DNA from 2 places in the Turicibacter sp. TJ11 genome. Region 1 is predicted to be linked to the other one. Evidence: a T-box and tRNA genes for the amino acid it is inferred to sense, from the RefSeq annotation. Region 1 holds a T-box; the other holds one or more tRNA genes.
What was found. A T-box is a leader RNA that pairs with one kind of tRNA and senses whether it is charged. The one in region 1 lies ahead of leuS (leucine--tRNA ligase), so its partner is inferred to be a tRNA-Leu.
Positions count from the first base shown of each region.

Region 2: it has a tRNA-Leu gene. The T-box ahead of leuS (leucine--tRNA ligase) is inferred to sense a tRNA for this amino acid. The anticodon was not compared.

Region 1 is NZ_CP069349.1:1,504,412-1,516,555, forward strand. Features, by position in the region: gene leuS (leucine--tRNA ligase) at 109-2,544, opposite strand; T-box leader at 2,838-3,056, opposite strand; gene JRC48_RS07345 (TIGR01212 family radical SAM protein) at 3,351-4,307, shown strand; gene JRC48_RS07350 (class I SAM-dependent methyltransferase) at 4,309-4,872, shown strand; gene JRC48_RS07355 (alpha-amylase family glycosyl hydrolase) at 5,164-7,275, shown strand; gene JRC48_RS07360 (YrvL family regulatory protein) at 7,463-7,873, shown strand; gene JRC48_RS07365 (universal stress protein) at 8,166-8,627, shown strand; gene tpiA (triose-phosphate isomerase) at 8,717-9,469, opposite strand; gene JRC48_RS07375 (glycosyltransferase family 4 protein) at 9,513-10,595, opposite strand; gene JRC48_RS07380 (response regulator) at 10,727-12,144, opposite strand, start outside.
Region 2 is NZ_CP069349.1:1,009,233-1,021,376, reverse strand. Features, by position in the region: gene JRC48_RS04770 (IS1182 family transposase) at 252-1,868, shown strand; tRNA gene JRC48_RS04765 (tRNA-Leu) at 2,531-2,617, opposite strand; tRNA gene JRC48_RS04760 (tRNA-Arg) at 3,026-3,102, shown strand; tRNA gene JRC48_RS04755 (tRNA-Arg) at 3,144-3,220, shown strand; gene JRC48_RS04750 (hypothetical protein) at 3,332-4,300, shown strand; gene tig (trigger factor) at 4,381-5,664, shown strand; gene clpX (ATP-dependent Clp protease ATP-binding subunit ClpX) at 5,844-7,070, shown strand; gene lon (endopeptidase La) at 7,287-9,611, shown strand; gene yihA (ribosome biogenesis GTP-binding protein YihA/YsxC) at 9,624-10,247, shown strand; gene rsmH (16S rRNA (cytosine(1402)-N(4))-methyltransferase RsmH) at 10,572-11,504, shown strand; gene JRC48_RS04720 (cell division protein FtsL) at 11,526-11,879, shown strand; gene JRC48_RS04715 (penicillin-binding protein) at 11,941-12,144, shown strand, end outside.

The DNA.
Region 1 (12,144 bases):
ATGATAAGAGTCCTTTTCAAATCATGTTAAAAGTTTTTCGCCATATATATATAATCTAATTTTTAACTTAAAAAAATCTCACTTAAAAAGTGAGATTTTTTAATTTTATTATTTAACAACGATATTTACTAATTTTCCTGGAACGGCAATTGTTTTTACAATTTCTTTTCCTGCAACGAAGTTTTGAACGTTCTCATGAGCCATTGCTACTTCTAACATATCATCTTTTGAAATGTTAGCAGGCACATCAATACGAGCACGTAATTTACCATTAACTTGAGCAATGATTGTAATCGTATCAGAAACTAATTTTGACTCATCGTATGTTGGCCATGCTTCATATGAAACAGTTCCTTCATGACCTAAAACTGACCAAATTTCTTCTGTCATATGTGGAGCAATTGGATTTAATAATTTAACAAATCCTTCAACGTATTCACGTGGAATACTTGTTGCTTTATATGATTCGTTAATAAAGATCATCATTTGAGCAATGGCCGTATTGAAGCTTAATTTTTCATAATCTTCAGTCACTTTTTTCACTGTCTCATGATAAACTTTATCTAATTTTCCATCATTTTCAGTCACTACTTTTTCAGCTAATGTGTGCTCTGGAGTCACAAATAAACGCCAAACACGATCTAAGAAACGACGGCTTCCGTCTAATCCTTCAGTTGACCAAGCGATCGCTGCATCAAGAGGTCCCATGAACATTTCGTATAAACGTAATGTATCTGCCCCATGAGATTCAACAATATCATCTGGATTTACAACGTTTCCTTTAGATTTTGACATTTTCTCATTGTTTTCACCTAAGATCATTCCTTGGTTGAATAAACGTTGGAATGGTTCTTTTGTTTCAACGACTCCTAAATCGAATAAGACTTTGTGCCAGAAGCGCGCGTATAATAAGTGTAATACCGCATGTTCTGCTCCACCGATGTATAAGTCAACTGGTAACCATTCTTTTAATAATTGTTTAGCTTCTTCCGTGTTTAACCCAACATAGTCTTCACCTTGTTTTAGGATGTAACCAATGTAGTACCAGCAGCTTCCTGCCCATTGTGGCATCGTATTTGTTTCACGACGACCTTTGACTCCATCTTCGCGTACAACCTCTAACCAATCTTTCGCATTAGCAAGTGGAGATTCACCCGTTCCAGATGGTTTGATGTTATCCATCACTGGTAATTCAAGTGGTAATTGATCTGCTTCAAGCACTGACATTGTTCCATCTTCCCACATAATGACTGGGAATGGTTCTCCCCAATAACGTTGACGAGAGAATAACCAATCACGTAATTTATAATTAACTTTACGAGATCCAGCACCATTTGCTTCTAACCATTCAATAACAGCTGCTTTAGCATCTACATTATTCATTCCGTTAATGAAGTCTGACTCAATGTGCGCACCGTCTCCGGTAAAGGCAGCTTCAGTAATATCTCCCTCAATGACTTGCTTGATTGGTAAGTCATATTTTTTAGCAAATTCAAAGTCGCGCTCATCATGAGCTGGAACCGCCATAACAGCTCCCGTTCCATAGCTTGCTAAGACATAATCTCCAATCCAAACTGGCACTTTTTCACCCGTGATTGGATGAATTGCATAGGCTCCTGTTGCAACTCCTGTTTTTTCTTTATTTAATTCTGTACGCTCTAAATCAGATTTTGCTTTTGAAGCTTCTTGATAAGCAACAACTGCTTCTTGACATTCAGGCGTTGTAATCTCATTTACTAATGGATGTTCTGGTGCTAAAACAACATATGTCACACCAAACACAGTATCTGGACGAGTTGTAAAGACATCAAATGATGCATCTGTTCCATCTACTTTAAAGTTAATTAACGCCCCTTCACTCTTACCGATCCAGTTACGTTGCATATCTTTGATACTTTCAGTCCAGTCTAATCCTTCTAAATCTTCAAGTAAACGTTCTGCGTAATGTGTAATTTTAAGTACCCATTGTTTCATAGGCTTCTTGATAACCGGATGTTCTCCACGCTCAGAAACCATTTTTCCATTGACATTTAAAACTTCTTCATTCGCTAAAACCGTTCCTAATCCTTCACACCAATTTACTTCAATATCCTTAATCTCAGCTAATCCCATGTTGTATAATTGTGTGAAAATCCATTGTGTCCATTTATAATATTTTGGATCCGTTGTATTTAATTCTTTATCCCAATCATAAGAGAATCCTAATGATTGAATTTGGTTACGGAACGTATTAATATTAACATCTGTAAATTCACGAGGATCATTTCCTGTGTTTAATGCATATTGCTCAGCTGGTAATCCGAATGCATCCCATCCCATTGGATGTAACACACGGTATCCTTGCATGCGCTTCATACGAGACACAATATCTGTTGCTGTGTATCCTTCTGGATGACCAACATGAAGTCCCGCTCCTGATGGATAAGGGAACATATCTAGTGCATAATATTTAGGTTTTGACTGATCGTCAGACGTTTTAAATGTCTTATTTTCTAGCCAATAATTTTGCCACTTCTTTTCAATCTGTTTGTGATCAAATGCCATAACTATTACCTCCATTAATCTATTTTTTAAGCTAAACAAAATGCCTTGCCTAAAAGACATACTCAAACCCATATTTTTCTTAATTTGTGACTAATTAGCTATAATTATTCATAAATTCAAAATAATGGATTAACTCCTATAAACTTATAAGCAATTCTTCCTTATAAAGATAACAAGGTGGCAATATAACACCATTTAGTTTGGCTCCACCTCACTCAAAAATTTAAGGAGAACGCGTTGCTTCACTGTGTGTATAGTTCAACTAACAAAAAAAGTCCTTAGAATATGACTATTCTAAGGACGTTATAGACGCGGTACCACCTTAGTTGCAAGAGTCTAAAAAGTAGTCTCTTACCTCTTTCATCTTTTAACGCAAGAATACGGCAATCATTACTTTAGTTCACAATTGCAACTCCGAGGTGAGTTCATAAGTGCCTCATACGAATTTTCACCGACCATTCGCTCTCTACAACAAGTCTAACCTTATTACTAGTCCTCTTCACGGTTCATATAAGTTTATTCTAAAAAAATTATATCAAACCTTTGCTAAAATACAAGATTTTTTAATAAAAGAGGGTGAAAAAATGACATAAAATAATATCTCGTGCCACCCTTAGATAACTATGATAAAATAAATAAGAAAAAAGCACTGCTTCATCTTCATTGACTCAGATCGTTTTCATAGAGATAATTAACTCTTTACATAGCAGTGCTTCATCCCTAACATTCACAAAAAATGAAGAAATCAAATAGAACATCATCAACTTTAAAAATGATGTGCTTTTAAGTCTTAGGAGGAAAATGAAATGAATCATCCCTTTCCATATAGTTATGCTGATAAGCGATACCACACATTAAACTATCACTTACGTGAAAAATATCATCAAAAAATATTTAAAGTCATGATTAATGCTGGTTTTACTTGCCCTAATATCGATGGAACGGTGAAATACGGTGGATGTACGTTTTGTAGTACAAAAGGTAGTGGTGATTTTGCTGGAAATCCAGAAGATAATTTAAAAACGCAATTCAATCAAGTGAAAGACATGATGCATCAAAAATGGCCAGAAGCAGGTTATATCGCTTATTTTCAGGCTTTTTCAAATACGCATGCACCGCTTGATGTGTTAAAGCGTAAATATGAAGCGGTTTTAGAATGTGATCCTAATATTGTTGCCCTTTCGATCGGAACTCGTCCTGACTGCTTACCTAATGATGTCGTCGATTATTTAGGTGAGTTAAATGAAAAAGTCGATTTATGGGTGGAGCTTGGGCTTCAGTCCATGCATGATCAAACCGGAAAACTGATTAATCGTGGTCATGATTATCAAACATTAGTCGATGGTGTCAAAAAATTACGTGATAAAAACATTGATGTCATCATTCATATTATTAATGGTCTTCCAAATGAAACACACGAGATGATGCTTGAAACAGCTAAAGCGGTTGCCAACCTCGATGTTCAAGGAATTAAAATTCATCTACTTCACGTCATTGAAGGAACACCGATGCACAAAATGTATGAAAAAGGAATGCTTCGTCTCATGGAAAAAGATGAATATGTTGACCTCATCGTTGATCAATTAGAAGTTCTACCACCTGAAATGGTCATCCACCGTTTAACAGGAGATGCAGTTCGTGAAGAACTGGTTGGCCCAATGTGGAGTTTAAAAAAATGGGAAGTTTTAAATGTCATTGACGATCGTTTAAAAGAGCGAAACACTTATCAAGGTCGACTTTATCAAAAACAGGAGGAGAACTAAAATGGCACAAACATTAGAACGCGTTCTTCCGTTTTCAAAACAATTACTTGAAAAAGCCGTAAACTCTGGTGATGTTGTCATTGATGCAACTGCTGGTAATGGCTATGACACCTTATTTTTAGCTGAACTAGTGGGTCAAACCGGTCATGTCTATAGCTTCGATGTTCAAGAAGAAGCGATGACTAGTACAAAAGCCAAACTTAATGAAGAACACATTAATCATGTCACCCTAATTCATGATGGTCATCAACACGTCTTAAACTATGTTAAACAACCCATTAGTGCCGCTATTTTTAACCTAGGTTATCTTCCTGGTAGTGATCAAAGCATTACAACTCATGGTGAAACAACATGGAAAGCTGTCACTGATATGTTAGGCTTATTAAAAAAGAATGGCATTATTATTTTAGTCATTTATCATGGTCATGACGAAGGAAAGCTTGAGCGTCACTACTTAGAGCAATGCTTTGAAACACTCGATCCTAAAACCACTCAAGTTTTAACCTATCAATTCATCAATCGCAAAACAGCACCTTTTATCGTCGCCATTGAAAAATTACATTAAAAACTACCTTATGGTAGTTTTTTTATTTCCTCCAATAGAAAAAACAATACGTTTATTTAGACGTAATCTGACTTCTTACACTCACCTATCTAAAAATTTTATCGAATATTACCTATGATCTACCGATTCTTCATGTATCAGCATTTTTCTACTAATACCTGAACGATAGAACCCTTCGTCCTATCAGGTAACCGATTACAACCTATTTTCAAAACTATGACATTTCTACTTTTTCATCATTTTAGATGCTATAATGTTGGCATAGATACGGAAAAGGAGGAAAAATAAGTAATGAGGGGCAGCAGATTAAAAAAACTATTAGATATCTTAAAAAGACATGATCATAAAAACGAAACTTATAACTACGTCATTCCTGACTTATGGAATGCCTGGGGTTATCAAGGAGAAGAAATGGTGCGTACGAGTTGGGGGGAACTCATCGTTAATCCATATCATTTCTATAGCGAAGTGATTGAATCATACATCTTACCAAAAGCAAAAGATGACGTGAATTATAATCAATCATTAAGTATCATCAACCAATCTTATGAAGATAAGCCAGGTTATTTAGGGGGAGACTGGATTAAAGATTCGGTTGTTTATTCCATGATGGTCCGAACATCAACGGCTTGGGACCATGACCGAAGTGGCGATTTAGAAAATCATAACTTATATGATTTAAACGAAACAGGGACATTTGTTAAATCATTAGTTTTATTACCACTTCTTAAAAAAATGGGCGTGGATACCGTCTATATGCTACCGATTTCAAAATTTTCATTAAAAGATAAAAAAGGAGAACTCGGATCACCTTATGGTGTGAGTAATTTCTTCGAAATTGATCCAAGTCTAAAAGATAATATGACAGGGTCAGAAATGACGGTGGAAGAAGAATTTCAAGCGTTTGTAGAAGCTTGTCATATCTTAGATATGAAAGTCATGATTGATATCATTCCTCGAACAAATTCAGTTGAAAGTGACCTCATTTTAGAACATCCGGATTGGTTCTACTGGGTTTACACCGATACTTTCCACGAATATTATCCACCACATGTTCCTGGACTTGGAAGTACTTTAACACCAAAATCAGAATACTTACCTTATGTTTATGCCTCTGAATCTGTTTGGAATCATATTCATAAGTTTTCATATGCACCAAACATCATTGACCCTGAAAAATGGGAACGTGTCGTTAAAGAATATCATGAAACAGAAGGTGCTTCTATTTTAGATTTAGTGAGTCGTGAATTTGGATTAACGGTTGCGCCTGCTTTCTCAGATCACATTAATGATGTTCAACCTCCATGGACAGATATAACATTCTTCAGAATGTATCTCGATCATCCGGTTGAAAGCCAAAAATATTTAGGGGGACAAGAGTTACCTCCATATATTTTATTTGATACCATCAAATCAAATTTATATAAAGGTCATGTCATTAATGAAGGGTTATGGGCCACTTTATCAAACATCATTCCTCATTATCAACAACAGTACGGTATTGATGGGGCTCGTATTGATATGGGGCATGCCCTTCCATCAGAACTTGTCAATCGTATCATTGCTAATGCACGTATCAATGATAAAGACTTCTGTTTCATTGCTGAAGAACTACAAGAAGAAAATGCAAAAGTTTCAAGAGATAATGGCTATAATATGATTATCGGTTATGGATTCTATCAAGAACCTCGTGTTTACGAACATCGTACACACAACTTTATGTATGAATCTCGTCATTTACCATGTCCAGTTTTTGCTGGAGGAGAAACACACGATACGCCTCGTTTAGCTGCAAGGGATGGTGGACGCACGTTATCAAAAATGTTAACGATTATGAATATGTTCATGCCTAATGGTGTTCCATTCATCAACTCAGGACAAGAAGTCTATGAAACTCAACCAATGAATACAGGTCTAGATTGCCGCGACTATGAGCAATATATGTTACCACAACATGATCGTTATTTTGGAAAGTTAGCACTATTTGATAAATTTGCTCTTCATTATTTGAACCATATGCGTTGGGAATTACCTGACATCTTAGAGGTTGTCTCAAAAATTCGTCAAGATCACATCAAAACATTTACAAACATTGAAAACTTTGTTGGATTAGGATTTGATCAATTAAGTGATCCTGCGATTGGATTTGGCTATATTGAAGAAGGAAAACGCGGTCATCATAACGATAATGTCTTCATTATTGTTGCAAGTACAGAAATGTACTCACCAATTGATGTCACGGTTCATCTTGAGAATTTACGTGAGCAATCAAAAAATAACTGGTGTACAGGAAAACTATTATTCTCAACACATGAGTGGCCACGTGATATTCACGAATTTGACTATCATCAAAATTTACACCTTCATCTTCAACCAGGGGAAGTTAAAATTATTAAATTATGATATAATGAAAGGTAACATCTCACCATGTTACCTTTTTTTATTGTCGCATCATTTACTCATCTGTAAAACTGTTACCTGTGGTGAATACATAAGGTTTATATCTGTTCAATCTCTGATCTTATAATCTTGCGACTTATTTAAATCCATCTCTTTCAAATAAATACTGCTTTCATATAGGAGAAATTATATGTCACAACGTCTTTTAAAAGTTGCTCTTTTTAGTCTCGTAAGCTCTTTATTGTTACTCATGATCACTCTTCCCCTCATTGCTATGCTCTATTTAAGTGGAATTCAATACCACAGCCGTTGGCAAGTCATTTTATTTATTTTCATCATTGCTGCCATTGATTTAATAGCGGAATGTGTGGGAAAAATGGTTGTTGAAGGATTCACCTATCTTTGTTCTTGGAATTCAAGAATAAGTTTAATTTTTAGATACATCTTAGACTTTTTCTTAACGTTGTTTATTACCCACTATATTGATGAATGGTATCCTGGCATCATACTTTCAAACGTTGGTGAAATAACCTTTTCAATTTTAATTCTAATATTTACTGCTGTTCTTGAAATGAATACAAATGATAAAAAGGAAGCATAATGCTTCCTTTTTATCATATACTAATTATATACCAAATAAAGGTAGATGATGTTAGCGTTTTATTCAAATTACATGTATAATAAAATTAGATTGTTAAGTGGCGATAAGTTTTTCCATGTTTAACTCATCACCCAACTAGTGGTTAAAGTCAAAATGCTTTATCACTTAGCTTAGGGAATCCACTATAATCTATGTGAGTCATAAAAACTCAAATCATGAGTACCATTCTAAGTTTGCAAATTCTTTTCAAGACTTAGATAAACGTTGTGACCTATCAAAGGAGGATCCTGCTATGTATAAAAACATTTTAGTTGCCGTTGATGACAGTGCGAAGTCTCGATTAGCTTTTCAGTCTGCGGTTGAAACTGCAGTTGCATTCGGATCAAAACTAACCATTTGTCATATCAAAAAAAACACCATTATCTATACACCAATTGACCCAACAGGAATGCTATCTACGACCCATATTTTTAAACAAGATTTTGCACAATATATGGATGAAGCGTTAGAAAAATATAAAGAAGATGCCCTAAGAGCTAATATTAAAGAGATTGAAATTGTTCAAACCTATAGTTCTTCTCCTGGGCTTGCTATCGCTGAAGTTATTGCACCTGGTTATGAAGTTGATTTAATTGTTTGTGGAGCAAGTAATAAATCAGGATTTGACCGCTTTTTACTAGGAAGTGTTTCTTTAGATATTGTTAAACACGCTAAATGTGATGTCAATGTCATTCGTATCGGTGGAAATAAGTAGAAAAAATCTGTATCGTTTGGATACAGCCTTTTCTTATTTAAAAGATTAAAAAAGAAGTGATTCTAATTGCTTAGAATCACTTCTTTTAACTAATCTGCATAATTCACTAATGATAAGAATGAGTTTGGATCTAAAGAGGCTCCTCCAACTAAAGCACCGTCAATGTGCTCTTGTGACATAAGCTCTTTAATATTAGCTGGATTAACTGATCCTCCATATTGAATACGAATAGCATTCGCAGCTTCTTTTCCGTAAATTCGCTCAACGACTTCACGAATATAGCCAATCGTTTCATTCGCCTGCTCTGCTGTTGCTGTACGTCCTGTTCCAATAGCCCAAATCGGCTCATAAGCGATAACGACTTTTTTCACTTGATCGACAGTCAATCCTGATAAAGCAGCTACTGTTTGCTGTTCAATGACTTGATTTGTCGTATGATTTTCACGTTGTTCTAATGATTCTCCAACACAAACAATTGGCGTTAATTGATGAGTCAAAGCTTCATGAACTTTTTTATTGACTGATTCATCAGTTTCATTAAACATCTCACGACGCTCACTATGACCTAAAATCACGTAAGAAACACCAATTAAGCTTAACATATCCGCTGATACTTCTCCTGTATAAGCTCCTGATTTTTCAAAGTGCATGTTTTGTGCTCCAATACGTAAGGAAGATCCTTGACGTTTAACTAAACAACGTAAATATGGAAATGGCGCACAAATAACTGATTCGACTTGATCATTTGAAACCACCTGATCTTTTATAGCATAAATAAATTTTAAAGCCTCATTACGCGTTTTATTCATCTTCCAATTCCCTATAATAATCGGTTTTCTCATTCCCCACACCTCATTATTTCATCTTATTTTTTAATACTCCCTCTTATGATGATTTTTCCTGTTCATTTTGTTCTTGCCCCTCATCCTTTGTTTTCAGCTTTGATCGAAATAATCCCGTTGTATTAAAGACAAGTTCCACCACTACCATCGCAACAACTAACATCACTAAACCATAAAACTTAGATGTCATCGTATATAAAATAGCTGTTAATGAAAATAAACCTGCAATTGCATATAAAACAAGTACACTTTTAACATGTCCTAAATTTCGATCAAGTAACTGATGATGGACATGACCACGATCAGGCTCAAACGGAGACTGCCCATTTAAAATTCGGCGAATAATCGCCCAAACTGTGTCAAAAATTGGGACAGATAACATCACAATCGGTACGATAAATGATACAAAAGCTGCATTTTTATATCCTAGTAACGATAAGACAGAAACCGAAAATCCTAAAAATAATGAACCCGTATCCCCCATAAAAATCTTAGCAGGATGAAAATTATGAACTAAAAATCCAAGTGTCGATCCTAGCAATAAACAAGACATGATGGCTACAAATAACTCTCCTTGATAAGCAGCTAAAATTGCCATCGTTCCAAAAGAAATTGCCGATATTCCAGACGATAACCCATCTAGTCCATCGATTAAATTAATTGAATTAGTAATTCCAACGATCCAAGCAATAGTGACAAATATACCTAACCATCCTAAATCGATAACGGGTAAAAACGGCAAATAAATTTTATCAATCATGAAATCACCATATAAAACCATGATCAAAGCGGCTACTAATTGAACAAGAGCTTTAGGCTTAGCAGGTAATTCAAACATATCATCAAGCATTCCTGTGACAACAATTAAAAAGGAAGCAATGAAATAGGCATCAATGAAGGCAATCTCAGCATTATTAAGAGCATACCCTTTTACTCTAAATATCATATATCCTAGTAGAAAGGAAACATAAATCGCCAATCCTCCCATTCTCGGCATAATCCGATGATGGACTTTTCGCTGATTCGGTTGATCAACTGCCTTTGTAAAATAAGCAAGTTTCATGACATAAGGCGTAACTAATACGGCAATTATGAAACAAAACATGATGACTAATAAGTAAATCATAGTGACACCTCACGGTTAAATTTTTAAGCTATTATACCATATCTAGGCAACCAAATGAAGTCTCCCACAAAAATCTCATCAGTTTCTCTCACTATTTACACGGTATCTTCTTTTTAAAGTACAGTCTCAATCTATCTTCCTTCAATACGAGCCAATTCATCAACAACTTCCATAAACTCCTCCATAAAAATACTTAAAATATCTTCACATGGATTTTCATCATTTAAAGCTTTTTCAAGTTCACGACTATATTCATAAAGCTCGTCTGCTCCAAGTTGAGCAGCTAATCCTTTAATCGTATGAACTACTCGAATCGCTTCTGAAATATTTGATTCAATAAGTTGTGGCAACTGCTCATTAATCATATAAAAATGTTTTCTAAAGTTATGAGCAATTCTCAAATATAGACGCACATTCCCAGCAATACGTTCTAATGCATAAGAAATGTTAAGCATCGAGCTCATCTCGATGAGTTGTTCAGCCTTCATCGGTTTAACCTCTACAGGCTTAGAATTTAACACACTATAAACCCCATTTGATAATGTGTAATGATCAACTGGTTTTGGAACATAGGCATCAGCTCCATGACGCAATACGAAATCTAGTTCCAAACGCTCACTAACCCCAGTTAATAAAATAACTTTAGCTTCTGCATTAATCAATTTAATGGCCTTAAAGACATCTACTCCGCTCATGCCTGGCATAATAACATCTAATAAAATACAATCGTACTGACTAAATGTTTTAGCATAATGTTTAATCGCTTGCTTCGGATCAGAAAATGCACTAACACTATATCCAAAGCTTTCAAGTAACGCTTCCGTAATTTCTAAATTAGATAATTCATCGTCGATTAATAAAATATTCCCTACTCCGCGTGGAACAGATTCTTCATTAACAAATTCTTCAATTCCATGATTAATAGGTAAATAAATTGTAAAGGTTGTTCCTTTTCCGACAACCGAATCTACCTCTAATGCTCCATTATGCGTTCTTAACGTTTCAACGACACTAGCTAATCCCATTCCCGTCCCTTTTCCAACATCTTTCGTTGTAAAAAACGGTTTAAAGATTTTGGGCATTAATTTTTTATCAATCCCGCAACCTGTGTCTTTGACTTTTAAGACAGCATAGCTATTCGGTGTAATATTAGTATTTAGTAAATTACCAGGTATCTCATCTAATTGATGGTGAGTTAATGTTAATTCTATGCACCCTTGACCTTTAATGGCATCACGAGCATTAATGCATAAATTTAAAATAGCATTATTTAATTGAGACTCATCACCTAATACAAAGTATTCATCTGGCTCAATATTTAGTTCAATTTTAATTCGACGATCAACGGTATGTTTTAACATGTTAACTGTATCTTTAACAATTTGAACTAAGTCAATATTCATACGTTTGTTTTCAGGTTTATGGGAAAACGCTAATAACTGACGAGTTAATTCTGTCGAATGACGAACGGAACGTTCAATTCCATCCATATAACGTAACAACGTCTCATCATTTGTCATTGATTTCATTAGCGCAACGTAACCTAAAA
Region 2 (12,144 bases), 500 kb from region 1:
TGCTATCTTTGAGATGTGTATCACTTATTTAATCTTATGTGAGTTATTCTTTTAAAAAACATCATCTCTCATTAGGAGATGATGTTTTTTTATGAGAAACGATACATTTAACAAAAGAACTATGACGATGACTGCACGAAAAAATTATAAAAAAAGGGGCTGTCTCAAAATAGATGGCCCTTGAATTAAAAATCTAAAAGATACAAAAAAAGGCAGTCCCATTCGGGACTGCTTTTTTGTATACTTTTTTTATGCGTAATCAAGAAAATATACATCAAGATTATACAACTTATTCAGCTGGATATCAACTCTCTTTAACGATGGATATTCAAGTTTATATTCCACCTCATGATCCTGTACGTTTGCTTAATCAATTATTGGAGGGATTAGATGATAAAAAATTATTAAGCACTTACTCTGATAAAGGGAGAAATTCTGTCGTACCACCGGTGATCATGTTTAAGATTTTAATTTACGCGTATATGAATCGCTCTTTTTCTTCACGAGAAATTCAGCGACTTTGTCAACGGGATATTCATTTTATCTGGTTATTAAATGGATATCCAGCGCCTAGCCATCATACGATTAATCGATTTAGAAAACATCATTTAAGCGATGGTGTCATGGAAGATTTATTTGATCAATTCATTGAGCGTCTTCACACCTTAGATGAAATTCATTTTAAAAACCTATTTATTGATGGAACAAAAATTGAAGCCAATGCCAATCGCTATTCGTTTATTTGGTTAAAATCAGTGACTAAAAATGAAGCGAAGCTCCAGGTCAAAATAGAAAAACTCCTTCAACAAGTGAATGACAGCTATCTCACTTCCTATTCATTTGATGTTAAGAATCCATTACCTGTGTTAGAGGCTTGTTTATTGAATTTAAAAGAAAAAGTCATCGAGCAATCTCTTGAATTTGTTTATGGGAAAGGGAAGCGAAAAACAGAGCTTCAACGTCAGATTGAAACACTTGAAGCATTCATAGAGAAACAAATCATTTACTTGGACTATCAAAAAATGATCGGTTCAACCCGCTCAAGTTGTTCAAAAACAGATCCGGATGCCACCTTCATGCGAATGAAAGAAGATCACATGAAAAATGGGCAACTCAAACCTGGGTATAATGTCCAGATTGGAGTTGAGGCCGAGTATATCGTAGGTGTGGGCGTTTTTCAGTCAGCTAACGATGTCCCCACACTCATTCCATTTTTAGATTCCCTGAAAGGTCGGCTTTCCAGAACGTTTAAACAAATCATTGCGGATGCTGGATATGAAAGTGAAGAAAATTATGCTTATTTGAAGGAAAACCATCAAAAAGGTTTCATTAAGCCCCTCAACTATGAAACCTCAAAAACAAGAAAATATAAAGCTCAACTGGGGAAACGAGAAAACATGACGTACGATGAACTCAACGATACCTATACGTGCGCAAATGGCAGAACGTTAAAACCGATCGAAGTTAAAATTCGAGAAAGTCAGACCGGTTATCGAAAAGAAGTCACGATTTATGAATGTGAAACCTGCCAAGATTGTCCTTTGCGTTTAAAATGTACAAAAGCGAAAGAAGGAAACTCAAAACGATTGGAAGTGTCTAAAAAAATGCTTTCGCTAAGAACAGAGTCACTTAAAAATATCCAAAGTGAAGAAGGGATTCTGTTAAGAAAGAATCGTTCGATTCAAGTCGAAGGTGCTTTTGGCGTGTTAAAACAAGATTACGGCTTCAGAAAATTTTTAACCCGTGGAAAAATTCAGGTCACAGTCGAACTATTGCTTCTATGTTTTGGATATAATGTACAAAAATTACATAAAAAAATTCAAAGCCATCGTTGCGGACAACAACTTCATCCAGGGAAAGTGGCTTAAAAAATCAGAATAGACTGTCATTTTGAAGGAAAGAAACGTCCTTCTTTTCGTCGTGCTTAAAATTAAGTCTAACCCATAAAATTAAATTTACAGACTGATTTTTTTACGATGAATAGCCAAAAAAAGGAGCATGTCGCTCCATGACTATAAAATTTTAGTCATTTTGATACAGCCCCCTTATAAGTGACAGTATGGTGGAGTAAAATGTGTGGGTATGAGTGGTAAGACGTCGTGTTTGTTTAATAAAGTGATAAAAGGATCGGGTATTATGATAAGTTTAAGTGAAAAGAATAAGGAAAGGAGTAGTGTGTCAAATGTTAGGATTAAAACAATGGATTAAAGGAATGAATGATTAGGAAAGGGAGTATGAAAGTAAAGGAGAAGTATGAGTGATGGATCATAGAATTTTTTAAAATAATCAATTGTTTCATAGGGTCTACTGTCCTTAATCGACTGAGGATACGTAGAAGTGATTAAGCGAATAGATGTTTTGTTAAAGGTTTGTAGGAAAGTTAAATGTTAGACTGAATTAGGAGTGTTTGTGGGATGTTTGATTGATTTCGTATCCTCAATATACTGTATGATAATTTAAGTGAGTTGAATGTGTTTTATTCCTATCTAATAAAAAAAACATCTCATTAAGAGATGTATCGTACTTTTTATGGTACCAGTGGCCGGACTCGAACCGGCATGAAGTAAACTTCGGTGGATTTTGAGTCCACTGCGTCTACCAATTCCGCCACACTGGCATTTATAAGACTATTATAGCATAAAAAATTTCTTTTTCAAGTTAAAATATGGAAAAAATTTTATCAGATAAAAAATGCCCAATTAATTGAAAGGAATTGATTTGATCATGAATTCATTTTAAACAACGATCGATAAGAAAGATGAAACTTTTTTAAGAATAGTTGTTTTTGATGCCATGATGAAGGGATTAATTTTAAAGAAGCAATAGTTAGTGAAGATGATTTAGTTCAGTTGTTATCAAACGATATTTAATAAGAGTTAAATGAAGAAGAACAATAAATTTAATCAGAGATGAAAGTTTATGGAAAAAATTTCTTAGAGAAAAATATTCATAATTTATTTACAAACATCGTCAAATGGTTTATTATACTTAATGTGGAAAACAACAACAAATCATAATCTTAAATGTCTCGGTAGCTCAGCTGGATAGAGCAACGGCCTTCTAAGCCGTCGGTCGGGGGTTCGAATCCCTCCCGGGATGCCATTTTTAAATAATATAAATGATTTAAAATGTTAAAAACAAATGTCTCGGTAGCTCAGCTGGATAGAGCAACGGCCTTCTAAGCCGTCGGTCGGGGGTTCGAATCCCTCCCGGGATGCCATTTATAGACGATAGCGAACTACAAGAATGTAGTTCTTTTTTTATTATCCATTGAACAAAAACTAACTAGAGTTAAAAATTGAATTTTTAAAGACATAGATGAGGTGAACAGATGGGTGAAATTTATGATTTTCAAACAAACTACATCGCAAAAATTGAAGAATCATCTAAATTAATTGAAAAAGGATACATCGATCAGGCGATTTGTATGTTAGAGGATTTTTTAGCTGTAGTCAAAGATCCTAAAATTAAACAGGAAGTGAATAAACAATTAATGACAGCCTATCTGTTAAAGGGAGAATTAGACACCTGTGAAGCATTAATTTTAGAAATTAAGAATCAAAAAAGTTTAGATTTAACGATAGCAGCCTATGATATATTAGTTGCTATGTTTCAAGGGCAAGAAGCGAGTGCCAAACAAAAACAAGAAGAGTATCAACAACTCTTAGGACTCACTGCGTTATCCTCTAAAAATTTAGTGGAACTGATTTATCAATTAAAGACCTACTACGAAAGTGTTTGGTATGAGATGATTGAGAAAAAAATTCAAGTGTTAGAGCGCGAGGGGGATTTGGAAACTCAATTACTTGTCATTTCAGACTTACGTACTGTTGATTCATGGAAACTTCAGTTATTTCAAGAGAAATTTGAACAACTATTAAATCAATGTGAGATAAATATCGTGAAGACAATGTTATTTGAATTGTTAGCTCAAAAAGACATTGAGTGTTCTGTTAACTTCACGCAAGAACAAAATCATCAAACTTTAATCACAACAACGGTCAATTTTGAAGCCTTTTATGCGACGTTAGAAGAAGCTTTGGCTCTTTTAACTGAGATGACGCTTGATGAAGTCACTCGTGAGGTATTAAAACAGCACGTCATTTTCTTTTATCAGTTTTCTTTTCCTTTCATTGAAGAAATGAACCCTCAAGTGGTTATAAATGAATTAGCTCAAGTTTTATTCAGAATGAATTTAACTGAAACTGAGGATGAGGAAGCAGTTGAAAAAACAGAAAAAATAGCTGGAATAAGATACAAAATGAGTCAGTATATCCTAAGTTTATCATCATTAATGTAGAAATTAGAAAAAGCCTATGTTATAATTTAAAAGTTGTTACAAAGATGTAAACGCAACGTTAAAAGATGGAGGTTATGATCATGTCAGTTAAAGTTGAAACAGTAGAAACTAACAAAGTAAAATTAACAATCACTCTTTCAGCAGAATCATTTGATAAAGCATTAGATGGTGCATTCAAGAAAGTATCAAAAAACTTACAAGTACCAGGATTCCGCAAAGGGAAAATGCCTCGTGCAATTTTTGAACAAAAATTTGGTGTAGAAGCATTATATGAAGATGCATTAGATATGTTATTACCAAAAGCATACATGGATGCTGTAGCAGAAACAAATGTTGCACCAGTTGCTGCACCATCATGGGATATTAAACAAATCGGAAAAGGGCAAGAGTTAATTGCTGAAGCAACAGTTGCTGTTAAACCTGAAGTTGAATTAGGGCAATACACAGGAATCGAAGTTGAAGAATTATCAACAGAAGTAACAGAAGCAGACGTAGAAGCTGAATTAGAAAAATTATTACAAAACCATGCTGAAATCGTTGTAAAAGAAGGTGCAGTAGAAAACGGTGATACTGCTGTTATCGATTACGAAGGATTCAAAGATGGAGTTGCATTCGAAGGTGGAAAAGGTGAAAACCATCCATTAGTTATCGGATCAAACTCTTTCATTCCAGGATTTGAAGAGCAATTAATCGGAATGACTGCTGGAGAAACAAAAGATATTACAGTAACATTCCCTGAACAATACCATGCAGCTGAATTAGCAGGAGCTGAAGCAGTATTTAAAGTAACATTACATGAAGTGAAAACTCGTGAATTACCTCAATTAGATGATGAGTTCGTTAAAGATTTAGATCGCGAAGGAATCGAAACAGTAGCAGACTTAAAAGCAGATTTAGAAAAAACAATCAAGTCTCAAAAAGAAACAGCTGCTCGTAACCACGTGATTGATACAGTTGTTGAAAAAGTAACTGAAAATGCTAAATTCGAAATCCCAACTGAAATGATTGATTCTGAAGTTGAACAAATGGTACGTGAAGCAGATCAACGTTTCCAAATGCAAGGATTTAACTTAGATTTATACTTCCAATTCACAGGAATGGATATGGATAAATTCAAAGCACAATTACGTACGGAAGCACAAAAACGTTTAAGCTACAACTTAACGTTAGAAGCAGTTGTTAAAGCTGAAAACATCGACGTAACTGAAGAAGAAGTAGATGCTAAATTAGCTGAAATTGCACAAGCATACGGACGTGAGTTAGAAGAATTAAAAGCTCAATTACCAAGCTTAGCAATGTTAAAAGAAGATTTAAAAGTTCAAAAAGCTGTTGACTTCATCGTAGAAAAAGCGGTTCGTAAATAATTCATAGATAAATATAGGTTTAACTTATAATGAGGCGCGTACCATTCGTGCCTCATTTTGTGCAATATAAGAGGTTGCAAAAAATGTCTAAAATGGACATTAATAATTTTAGGCCTAGTTGAATATATTGATATTAGTTATTCAATAATGAGAGTGGTCACTGTATGGAGGTGTAAAGGATGAATAATATAGATATTACCTGCTCATTTTGTGGGAAAAGTCACGATGAAGTGAATAAAATTATCGCTGGACCAGGTGTATACATTTGTGATGAATGTATTGAAATGTGTTCAGAAATTATTGAAAATGAACAGACGGATGAATTAAGCGAAGAATTTAAAACATTACCTAAACCAAAAGAAATCTATGATTTATTAAATGAGTATGTTATCGGCCAAGAAGATGTTAAGAAAGTTTTGGCTGTTGCCGTATACAATCACTATAAGCGTTTAACTTCAAATAGTGAAGGTGAAGACGATGTTGAAATCTCAAAAAGCAATATCTTATTGCTAGGATCAACAGGTAGTGGGAAAACATTACTAGCTCAAACATTAGCAAAGGTTTTAGATGTTCCATTTGCTATTGCTGATGCAACATCATTAACTGAAGCGGGATATGTTGGAGAAGATGTTGAAAATATTTTACTTCGATTATTACAAGCGGCTGACTTTAATGTTGAAAAAGCCCAACGAGGAATCATTTATATCGATGAAATTGATAAGATTGCTCGACGCTCAGATAACCCATCTATTACTCGTGATGTCTCAGGAGAAGGGGTACAACAAGCCTTATTAAAAATTTTAGAAGGTGTTGTAGCCAATGTACCGCCACAAGGTGGACGTAAACATCCAAACCAAGAATTCATTCAAATTGATACGACTAACATTTTATTTATGGCAGGTGGTGCATTTGCCGGAATAGAAGACGTGGTGAAACGCCGTATCGGTAAAAAAGTGATTGGGTTTGGTGCTGACTCAAAAGCAAACACCATGAGCAAGAAAGAAATTTATAGTCAAATTCAACCCGATGATCTTCTAAAATTTGGATTAATTCCTGAATTTATCGGTCGTTTCCCAATCATTGGGGCATTAAATCCGTTAGAAGTTGAAGATTTAGTTCGTATCTTAACAGAACCTAAAAATGCTTTAACAAAACAATACAAAAAAATCTTTAAAATGGATAATGTTGAATTAGAATTTGATGAGGATGCTATTTCAGCGATTGCAGAGAAAGCAGTTGAACGAAAAACTGGAGCACGTGGACTACGTTCAATCATCGAGTCAATTATGACAGATGTGATGTTTGAAATTCCATCAACCGATAACGTGGAAAAATGTATTATCACACGTGATGTCATTGAAGAGAATAAGCAACCGACATTAGTTTTTAAAAATGATGTAGCATAATTATCATTTACTAATATTTTTGGAGTTTTTTGTGTTATAATAGAGGATAGAGTAAGGAAGCGATAAGCTTCCTTTTCTATATCATCTGAATTGTCCGCTTAAACTATAAATGAAACTGATGACTGTTAAATAACCGTAAAGCAACGAGTTTGAATTCAAAGTCGTTGTAATCGATCCAAATATGTTGTATTAAAAGTACTAGTGAGGTGAGTGGAAATGAGAATAGATGTAAACAGTGTCGAGATGCATACGTTACCTGTTTTACCAGTTCGCGGTGTCATCTCATTACCAAATACAGAGATTCGATTAGAAATTGGACGTCCACAATCAATTGAAGCATTAGAAGCTTGTGAGGCGAATGGGAACTATGTGGTATTAGTGTCTCAAGTCGATCCAAACGTTGAAGTGCCTCAAAGCGATGATTTATTCCAATATGGAACGATTGCGAAAATTACGATGAAAATTAAACTTCCAAATGGACATTACAAAGTAAAGTTTAATTCAATTACGCGCGTTGAAGTGGATGAATATACTCAAGTTGATCCTTATTTTGAAGCTGTTGTCAAAACAATGCCTTCTGTTTTAATGGAATCTGATCAAGAAGAAGCCATGCTTCGCTTATTATTAGACGAAGTATCTGAACATGGAAGTTTACTATTTGCTCATCCAGCCGATGTAACAGCCTTAATTGATGCTGCACAAACAGCTGATAAAGTTTCAGATATTATCGCTTTTTATTTACGAATTTCTGAAGAAGATAAAATGAAGTATTTATCATTAACTTCTGTTGAGGAGCGCTTAAGTACTTTATTAAAAGATATTGAAAAAGAAAAAAATATTGCTGAATTAGAAATAAAAATTAATCAAGAAGTAAAACGTTCATTAGATGAACATCAAAAAGAGTTTTACTTACGTGAAAAGATGAAGGCGATTCAGAAGGAATTAGGAGACGATTATTCTAAAGATTCAGTGAGTCAGGAATTTAGAGAAAAAGTTCAATCACTAAAAATGCCAGAAGCTGTTAAACAAAAGGCGTTAGAGGAAATTAAACGCTTTGAAATGCTACCTGCAAACTCGAGTGAATCAGGTGTTGTTCGAACATATTTAGAATGGTTAGTTGCTCTTCCATGGGATGTCAAAACAGAAGATAACAAAGATATTTTATTTGCAGAAAAAACGTTAAATGATCAACACTTTGGTCTAGAAAAGGTTAAAGAACGTATTTTAGAATATTTAGCAGTCAAAATAATGACAGGAAAAAATCCATCGACGATTTTATGTTTAGTTGGGCCTCCAGGTGTTGGGAAAACATCTTTAGCGCGTTCAATTGCGGATGCATTAGGACGTCAGTTTGTTAAAATTTCACTTGGTGGTGTAAAAGACGAATCTGAAATTCGAGGACATCGCCGTACTTATTTAGGAGCTTTACCTGGACGTTTAATTCAAGCGATGAAAAAAGCGGGAACTACCAATCCAGTTTTCTTATTAGATGAAATTGATAAAATGGCAAGTGATTATAAAGGGGATCCAGCATCAGCTATGCTAGAAGTATTAGATCCTGAGCAAAACAGTCACTTCAGTGATCATTATCTTGAAGAAGAATATGATTTATCACAAGTTTTATTTGTTGCAACTGCAAACTATTTAGAAAATATTCCAGCACCACTTCGTGATCGTATGGATATTATTCATGTTGATAGTTATACAGAACAAGAAAAAGCTGAAATTGCGACACGTTATTTAATTCCACGTCAATTAGAAGCACATGGTTTAGAGGCGAGTCAATTAACAATTGCTGATGGTGTTGTGATGGAAATGATTCAGTACTATACACGAGAAGCGGGTGTTCGTCAGCTTGAGCGATTAGTTGGTTCAATTTGTCGTAAAGTAGCAAGAAAATTATTAGCTGAAAACTTAGAAACTGTTCATGTGGATTCAACCATGCTTGTTTCATTACTTGGAAAACATAAGTTTAACCATGGATTAATCGAACAAGACGATCAAATTGGGGTAGTAACTGGATTAGCCTATACGCAATTTGGTGGAGATATTTTACCTGTTGAAGTGACTTATTATAAAGGAACTGGAAAAATGGTTTTAACAGGTAAATTAGGAGATGTCATGAAAGAATCAGCTCAAACAGCGATTAGTTATGTTAAAGCGAATGCAGAGAAGTTTTCAATCGATCCAGCGATTTTTAAAGATCATGACATTCATATTCATGTTCCTGAAGGAGCAACTCCAAAAGATGGACCATCGGCCGGTGTAACGATGGTGACTGCCCTTGTCTCTGCGTTTACGCAAAAAACAGTTAAGCGTGAAGTTGGAATGACCGGAGAAGTGACGTTACGCGGACGTGTCTTACCAATTGGCGGATTAAAAGAGAAATCAATCTCAGCACATCGTGCCGGCTTAAAAGTCGTGATCATGCCAAAAGACAATGAAAAAGATCTAGATGATATTCCAGAAAGTGTGAAAAAAGAGATTACATTTATTCCAGTTTCTACAGTGGATGAAGTTTTACAACAGGCATTACGATAAGGTGTTGATGATATGCAAATTACAAAAGCAGAATATGTAAAAAGTTGTGTTCGTGCAGAACACTATCCAACAGATGGATTACCAGAGATGATTTTCGCGGGTCGTTCAAATGTTGGAAAATCTTCGTTTATTAATTCTTTAACGAATCGTAAACATTTAGCGCGTGTATCGAGCCGACCAGGAAAAACACAAACGTTAAATTTTTATAATATTAATGATGTGATGTACTTAGTCGATGTCCCTGGATACGGATACGCAAAGGTGAATCGTTCGTTAAAAGAATCATTTGGTCGTATGATTGAAGAATACTTAGTAGAGCGCGAAGAATTAATCTTAGGTGTTTTACTAGTCGACTACCGCCATAAACCGACACAAGAAGACATTGCGATGTATAGTTTATATAAATACTATGAGATCCCAACGTTAGTGATCGGAACGAAGAAGGATAAGGTTAATCGCAGTCAGTATAAAAAGCAAGAAAAATTAATTAAAGAAACATTAGACTTTGATGAAAATGATGTTTTCGTCGCTTATTCTTCAGAAACACATGAAGGTCGTGAAGAAGTGCTAGGTATTTTTGAAGATTTAATTCAACAATATCATGAAATTATAGCTGAAATGGCAGAAGAAGAATAATTCAAAAGCTCCCCAAAACTGGGGAGCTTTTTTGATGAAATCATAATTATATGAAAGATTTGAAACTTTAGAACATTTTTTATATAAATCAGCTTAATTTTATTTCAAATACAGATGAGATAATGTATAATTAGTGGTGAAAAGTGGATATAAAAGCAATCATTCATAATTTTCGGATGATTTTTGATTGTTTATAATAATAAATGATAGTTTCACAATGAATGAAAGATAAAAAGTTTTTTATCTCAAACGATAGACAATAAATAAAGAAATTGAACTTGATATAAAACCTATATCAGAGTTGATTTATAGGAGGTTTCAACCATGTTTAATCACTACTCAGTCTTACTTCATGAATCAATTGAAAATTTAAACATCAAAGAAGATGGAATTTACGTTGATTGTACATTAGGTGGTGGAGGTCACAGTAGCGAAATTTTAAAGAGATTAACAACAGGTCATCTTTATTCGTTTGACCAAGATACATTTGCCATTGAAAATGCAACGAAACGATTACAACAAATTAGTGATCATTTTACGATTATCAAAAGTAACTTCGTTCATTTAAAAGAAGAGTTAGCAGCACGTGGCGTTCATCAAATAGATGGTATTATTTTTGATTTAGGCGTCTCTTCGCCGCAGTTTGATACACCAGAGCGTGGATTTAGTTATAATTACGATGCCAAGTTAGATATGCGTATGGATCAAGAAGCCGAGTTAACGGCTTATGACATTGTAAACGAATGGGAATACAAAGATTTAGAATTTATTTTCCGTGTTTATAGTGATGAGAAATTTTCAAAACAAATTGCACGTGCAATTGAACGCTATCGTGAAAAACAACCGATTGAAACAACGTTTGAATTAGTTGAGATTATTAAATCAGCTATTCCGGCACCGGCGCGCCGTAAGGGAGGACATCCTGCCAAACGTACGTTTCAGGCGTTACGTATTGCCGTTAATGATGAGTTAAAAGTATTTGAGTATGCGTTAAAAGATGCCATGGATTTACTTGCTGTGAATGGCCGTGTAGCGGTTATTACGTTCCACTCGCTTGAAGATCGAATTTGTAAGCATATGTTCAAAGAACGCGGGGAAGCAAAAGATATTCCAAGAGGATTACCGATTATTCCTGAAGAGTTTCAACCAGAGTTTAAGATTATAACTCGTAAACCTATTGTAGCAACAGAAGATGAGTTAGCCGAGAATAATCGCTCACATTCAGCGAAATTAAGGGTAGCGATGAAATTAAAATAAGTTCTAAGGGGGAAGTAAAGAATGAGTCCAGTTAAAAAACAGTTAGTCCATCAGCAACCACTTCAAGAAGTTCGTTTAAAACCAACACAAAAACGTAAAGTAAAGAAGAAAGGATTATACTCATTACAGGGGATTGTGGCCATGAGTGTCGTTGGGGTGTTTCTTCTTTTATTAGGTAAAGTTCACTTAGATGGACAAATTAATCAGTTACATTATCAAGTCGAGCAATTAAAGCTTCAAATTGATCAACAAGTCGTCGCAAATGAAGAACTTTATTCGAAGATTTCTGAGTTATCGACTTATTCACGTGCCATGGAAATTGCAAAAGCCAATGGACTATCGACTTATGAAAATATCATTACCATTGGAGAGTAACTTCGGTTACTCTCCGTATTTTTATCAGTTAATAAAGAAATGAGTTGTGAGGTAGAGGTTAGTGAAACGAAATAAGCAACAATTAAATAATTTAGGGAGACGGACACTCGTATATATAATAGCTGCTTTTGGTGGCGCTTTTTTATATGTCGCTTTTTGTTTTATAAGAATTGCGGTGACTGGAGAAATTAAAGGGCATGATTTATATGAGTATGCACTAGAAAAGTACTTAGTTGAAGAGGTGGTGACAGGAAGACGAGGAACG